Linked DNA regions of Haladaptatus sp. R4. Each later gene encodes a partner of the first gene's protein in a complex. Links are inferred from orthologs where the notes say so. Each region holds a gene or a part of one and is shown in the gene's direction. Other genes may lie near its edges. The genes, in order: rpmD and A4G99_RS13625.

What was found.
Region 2: rpmD (region 1) and A4G99_RS13625 share a complex: the UniProt entries of both Methanocaldococcus jannaschii proteins name them as parts of the 50S ribosomal subunit. The link is inferred for Haladaptatus sp. R4 from one-to-one orthologs.

The regions. Positions count from the first base shown.
Region 1 is NZ_LWHG01000011.1:927,303-930,471, reverse strand. The notes cover bases 248-3,169. They hold rpmD (50S ribosomal protein L30), read left to right. Parts: upstream 248-1,437; coding sequence 1,438-1,902; downstream 1,903-3,169. Other genes in these bases: secY (preprotein translocase subunit SecY), read left to right, coding at 2,643-3,169; A4G99_RS08380 (uL15m family ribosomal protein), read left to right, coding at 1,905-2,393; A4G99_RS08390 (30S ribosomal protein S5), read left to right, coding at 797-1,438; A4G99_RS08395 (50S ribosomal protein L18), read left to right, coding at 248-795. In the rest of the region: A4G99_RS08400 (50S ribosomal protein L19e), read left to right, coding at 1-238; more of A4G99_RS08395, read left to right, coding at 241-247.
Region 2 is NZ_LWHG01000021.1:801,174-804,359, reverse strand. What follows is about bases 16-2,954. They hold A4G99_RS13625 (50S ribosomal protein L37ae), read left to right. Parts: upstream 16-1,315; coding sequence 1,316-1,594; downstream 1,595-2,954. Other genes in these bases: A4G99_RS13605 (NAD(P)-dependent oxidoreductase), read right to left, coding at 2,473-2,954; A4G99_RS13610 (hypothetical protein), read left to right, coding at 2,124-2,450; A4G99_RS13615 (KEOPS complex subunit Pcc1), read left to right, coding at 1,734-1,979; A4G99_RS13620 (DNA-directed RNA polymerase subunit P), read left to right, coding at 1,594-1,728; A4G99_RS25970 (hypothetical protein), read left to right, coding at 1,117-1,272. Also shown: more of A4G99_RS27320, read left to right, coding at 1-15; more of A4G99_RS13605, read right to left, coding at 2,955-3,186. UniProt on the Methanocaldococcus jannaschii protein: Binds to the 23S rRNA.

The DNA.
Region 1 (3,169 bases):
GAAGCGCGCCTACGGACACCGAACCGGGCCCGGAACCCGCAAGGGGAAGAAGGGTGGTCGCAAGAACTCGAAAGAAGATTGGACGAACCGTATCCGCGCACAGCGACGTAAGCTCCGCGAACTCCGTGCCGACGGCGAAATCACGCAGACGCAGTACCGCGCTCTGTACGACAAGGCCAAAGGCGGGGAGTTCCGTAGCGTGCAATACCTGCTGAACTACATAGAGAACAACTACTAACAATGGCAACTGGACCACGATACAAGGTGCCGATGCGCCGCCGCCGTGAGGTCCGGACTGACTACCATCAAAGGTTGCGCCTGCTGAAATCGGGTAAGCCACGTCTGGTCGCTCGGAAGAGCAACCAGCATGTCAGGGCACAGCTGGTCACGATGGGTCCCGACGGCGACAACACAGTTGCGAGTGCTTACTCCGGCGATCTGGCGGAGTACGGCTGGGAGGCCCCCACGGGCAACATCCCCAGCGCGTACCTCACTGGATACCTGCTCGGCAAACGCGCACTCGACACTGATTACGATGAGGCAGTGCTCGACATCGGTCTCAACACGGCGACGCCCGGCAGTAAGGCGTTCGCAGTACAGGAAGGTGCAATCGACGCTGGTCTCGACATCCCCCACAACGAAAGCGTGATGGCTGACTGGTCGCGTAACCGCGGCGAGCACATCGCCGAGTACGCTGAACAGCTGGACGACCCGCTGTACAGCGGGGATTTCGACGCCACAGAACTACCCGAGCACTTCGACGAAGTGCTCTCGAACCTCCAGGAGGACGAATAATATGAGTAACAGAAACGGCTGGCAACCCCAGACTCGTCTCGGCCGAAAGGTCGCCGATGGCGACATCGAGACGATGGAGGAGGCGCTGAACTCCGGCCTTCCGCTCAAGGAGCCGGAGCTCGTCGATCAGCTCCTTCCCGGTCTCGAAGACGAAGTGCTGGACATCAACATGGTCCAGCGCATGACCGACTCCGGTCGGCGGGTGAAGTTCCGCTGCGTCTGTGCTATCGGCAACCGCGACGGCTTCGTCGGCTACGCGGAAGGTCGAGACGATCAGGTCGGTGGTGCCATCCAGAAGGCTATCGAGATCGCAAAGCTGAACATCATCGACGTTCCCCGCGGCGCAGGGTCGTGGGAAGACCGAAGCGACCGACCGCACTCGCTCACCCACCGAACGAAGGGGAAGGCGGGCAGTGTCGAGGTCGAACTCATCCCGGCACCGGCCGGATTGGGTCTCGCAGCGACCGACACCGTTCGCAAAATCCTCGAACTCGCGGGTGTCGAGAACGCCTGGACGAAGAGCCACGGCAACACGCGAACGACGCTCAACCTCGCCAAGGCGACCTACAACGCGCTGGAGAACGCCTCCCAAGCGCGTGGGCCACGCGCCCGTCCCGACGAGGAACCGGAGGTGGCTGACTGATGGAAGCAGTCGTCCAAGTTCGCGGTGAGGTCAACATGAACCAGGACATTCGTGACACCCTGTCGATGCTCAACATCCACAAGGTCAATCACTGCGCACTGGTTCCGGAATCGGAGACCTACCGCGGCATGATCACGAAGGTCAACGACTTCGTCGCCCACGGGGAACCCGACCAGGAGGTCCTGGAGACGGTTCTCGCCAAGCGAGCACAGCCGCTCGAAGGCAGCGACGAGGTCGACGACGAGTGGATCGCAGAGAACACCGACTACGACGACGTTGCCGACCTCACGAGCGCGCTCCTCGACGACGAGACGACGCTCCGTGAGCAGGGCCTGACGCCCGTCCTCCGCCTTCACCCACCGCGTGGTGGACACGAGGGTATCAAGCATCCGACGAAGGAAGGAGGCCAGCTCGGCAAACACACGACAGAGGAAATCAGCACGCTCCTCAAGGCGATGCGATAACCATGACGAGCAAGAAACGACGCCAGCGTGGCTCGCGGACGCACGGGGGCGGAACCCACAAGAACCGCCGCGGTGCCGGACACCGTGGTGGTCGCGGACGCGCCGGTCGCGCAAAACACGAGTTCCACAACTACGAACCGCTCGGAAAGCACGGGTTCTCCCGACCCGAAGACTCGAAGGAAACGGTGCTCACCGTTTCCGTGCAGAAACTCGACGAAGACGCCGCGCTGTACGCGGCCGAGGGAGTCGCCGAGGAGACCGACGACGGCTACCAGCTCGACGCACGCGATGTCGTCGACGACGGCTGGGACGCTGACGCCGTCAAGGTGCTCGGCAGCGGTCAGGTTCGCAACAGCCTCGACATCACTGCGGACGCCTTCTCGGCATCCGCGGTCGAACTCATCGAGGAAGCGGACGGCGACGCCGTCCTGAGCGACCGGGCCCAGGAAGAGGAGTTCGGCGAAAGCGAAGACGAAGACGACGCGGAATAACTCCGTTCGTTGACCGTTTTTTGATGCAGTTCCCTATCGAGTAGTAACGCTGATCGGAATATAATTGCGATTCTCCGAACCAGGAATGAAGTGCGGCTTCGAGCTTAAAACTTTGTGGCCGTTTCTCGGATTACCCTAAACCGCCCGAGACCGTATTCTGTGGCCCCCTCGCTACATTATACTATCTATTTTTGTCTGTGATGCGAGTCGAAGGAGATACATGTAGGGAGGTGCGAATTGATGTTGAACATGGGTTGGAAAGAGACTGCTGAACCAGTCCTCACACGAATGCCATCCGTCCAGCGCCCGGAGGGACACATACCCTTCAAGCGCAAGCTGATGTGGACGGGGGGAGTGTTACTGCTGTATTTCTTCCTGACAAACGTCTTCCTGTACGGGGCAGACCAAGGTGCCGATATCTTCGGTAACTTCCGTTCGATCCTCGGCGGTGGACAAGGAACTGTCCTGCACCTCGGTATCGGACCGATCGTCACCGCGAGCATCGTCCTCCAGTTGCTCGGCGGTGCGGACCTGTTGGGACTGGACACTGACGACCCACGCGACCAAGTGCTCTATCAGGGCCTACAAAAGCTGCTGGTCGTCGTGATGGTCTGTCTCGAAGGGCTGCCGATGGTGTTCATCGGCGGGTTCCTACCGGTGAACGACCAGGTCGCTGCCAGCCTCGGCATCGGCGACTTCGGCGTCCAGTGGCTCATCTTCGCCCAGATCTTCGTCGGCGCGATCCTCATCCTGTTCATGGACGAGATCGTCAGCAA
Region 2 (3,186 bases), on another replicon or contig:
GTCGTCTTCGGCGGCGCGCCGATAGAAATGTAGATTCAGTTTCCTCTCGAAGTTGTCTTCTATCCGATATTTATCTTTCTCTCACCGACCTCGATTCCGAAACGCCGACGTTAAACGCCGCGATTGGCAATGAACGCGCATGAACTGTCGGCAGTGTGCGTCCTCGCTCGAACGACCGGGCGACTACTGCCTGGTCTGCCGGACGCAGAACGCCGACTCCGTCGTCCTCACCGTCGCCCGCGACCACGCCGAACTCACGATGCTCCGGGACGAAACCGTCGTGGGGAAGACCGGCGTCCGGACCACGCCGGAGGACGGTGAAAACGAGGTCGTCGAACTTCGCAACTTCGCGGGGCGCATCGCCGACGAAGTCCGCCGAAAACACCCCGAGGAGGTGTACGCGGCGGGCAACCGCGACGTGATTCGGGCGATTCGGGCGAAACTCCACCACGACTTCTATCGCGTCGGGGACGAGGACCCGGTCGAGGAGGTGCTCGCCGCCGAGGGGAGCGCTCGCTCGAAGTCGTGGACCTCGACCCGAGCGAGAAACTCGGCGGCTCACACACCACGCTCATCGGCAACCACGACGGCATGCGGGTGATTCGGGAAGTCGCTTGCCACCCGCACGTCAAGAAGGTCATCCCCGGTCCCATCAGCGCCGGGGGGTCGAGTTCGGACTCCGGCGTCCGCGCCAAGGCGACCCGCGCCGACGAGAACGGCAACGTCCGTATCCTCCTCCGCGACGGCTCCAGCGTGCAGGAAAACCGCGTCGTCACCACCGCGATGGACCGCGAACTCGGCGAGCGGATTCGGGAGGATCTGAACGAGGCGCTACGGGAGAGCGGATTTCAGTAGCCCACGAACCGGATTTCGGTTTTCGTTCGACGCGTCCGTCGGTTGGTCTCGCACAACCTTGTCTAACCGGCGCGTGGTGCTGTGCGCGGTTGCGTTGCGGTCTCATCGACGTCTGTACTTGCTGTCACGGCGAAACGATCAGCGACTCTTCGCCAGCGTGCAGCCGTAACTTTTGTAGTCGAATCTCCCGATTACATTCAACTACACCCGTTTCTGACGCAGCCCCAGCCCTTTTGGGCCTGCGTAATTATATGTAATTACATGGCCTCACGCTACGACGCGATACTCACGGCGATTCCGACGCTATCGGGCGGTGGATACGTGGCCGGGCAGTTCACGTCGTTCCCGATGGCCATCCTCGGTCTGCTCGGGGCGCTGTTGGTCGTCGGGTACGCGTTGGCTCGACCGCCGGTCTGAACTCAAAGGGTTTATCTGTCCTCTCGGGTTATTTCTCGGTACTATGGCCGAAGACTCTAAATCACGAACCGGCAGTGCCGGTCGGTTCGGAGCGCGATACGGTCGCGTCGCGCGCAAGCGCATCTCCGAAATCGAAGCGGACATGAACGAGAACCACACCTGCCCGGACTGCGGAAGCGACACCGTGGACCGACAGGGAACGGGCATCTGGGAGTGCGGTCGGTGCGGCTACACGTTCGCCGGTGGTACCTACCGCCCGCAGACGCCCGCCGGACAGACCGTCAAGCGCTCCATCCGCGCCGCATTGGCTGACGACGAATAATGAGCTACAAGTGTTCGCGCTGCAAGCGGGATGTCGAACTGGACGAGTACGGCGGCGTCCGCTGTCCGTACTGTGGCCACCGCGTTCTGCTGAAGGAACGGAGCCGCGACGTCAAGGAAGTTCACGTCCGGTAACGCCCGTGTCTCACGACGCGTTTCTCGAATTCGATTACGACTCCGAGGAGCGTGCCGTCACGGTGTTCCGAAGCGTCGAGCAGGAGATCGGCGAGATCGACGACGAGCGCTCGCGGACGACCGTCGAACGGGACGGGAAGACGATGCTGGTTACCGTCGAAGCGGCGGACCTCGTCGCCCTCCGCGCGGCCCTGAACACGTGGCAGACGCTGATCGGGGTCGCCGAAACGGTCGCCGGAACCGCCGACTGAACGGGTAAAATTCGACCGTCTGATCAGTTGACTGTCAGTCTAGCTTTTTCGGATATGTTTTTTGCCGTATCGACGCATTTGTATTCATCGGGTTCCTTACGATAGCACCGTGTTCCGAAGTAGTCCGGGAACGAAGTGCGTATCGTGGCGTCGAACCACCCCTGCCGGGGGGCGATAGTCGTGTTCGACCGACTCAACCCATTCGGGAGTAAAAAGGATAGCACGGGTGGAACGGATTTCAAACGAGGCCACCGCATCGAGATCCGATGTCCCGAGACGATGACGCCGATCGCCACGGAGCACACCGACCCCGACGACTGGGATTCGAACGTTCCGGAGGGAGAGGGAGTTGCAACCTACGACTGTCCCGCGTGTGGCGGTCAGCACCGGTATCTCTGGGGGCCGCCGGTACCGCTCTGTTTGGACGACGATAACGACGACGACGAACTCGTCCTGTTCGAGGGCGAGTAGACGACGGTTCGAGAACCCCGTTTCAGTTTTCGCTCCATACGCTATCTTCCGGCGTTCGCGTGAGCGTTCCGTCTTCGTCCCACGTTTCGACTACCTCGTCGAGGCCTTCCCGATAGCTTCGATACCGTGGTTTCCAGTCGAACGTCTCCCGGAATCGATCGTTGGTGGTCGGCATCGATGTCGTCAGCAACTCGACCGAGTTCTTCCCAACGAGCGGACGCGCAAGCCAGCCCGGTATCCGTCGCGGCGTCGGGGCGCCGAGTCGTTCTGCGAACGCGGTGAACAGCGTGGCGACCGTCACCGGTTCGTCGTCTGTAACGTGCCAGAGACCGCTCTCGTTCGATTCGGCCGCCGTGGCGAACGCCCGCGCCGCGTCTTCGACGTGGAGTATCGAGAGCGTCGCGTCCCGTCTACCGAGGAGTCCGCCGCCGAGAATCGGGAACTCCCCGTTCAGCAGTCCTTCCCCCATCTGTCGAGTGTGCGCCGAGTCGGCCGAGTAGAACCAACCACAGCGAAGGATTCCGACCTCGAATCCGTACTCCTCTCCACCTCGGCGAACGACGCGCTCCGCTTCGAGCGCGGAGCGCGTGACCCGGTCGGGATGCGGCGGCGAGTCCTCGTCGAATCGACCGCCGTCGGGTTGGCGGGCGACCCAGACGATACTCTGGAGTAGCAGGCGCTTCGCGTCGATTTCGTCGGCGACCGCCACGAGGTTCCGCGCGCCTTCGACGCGCAC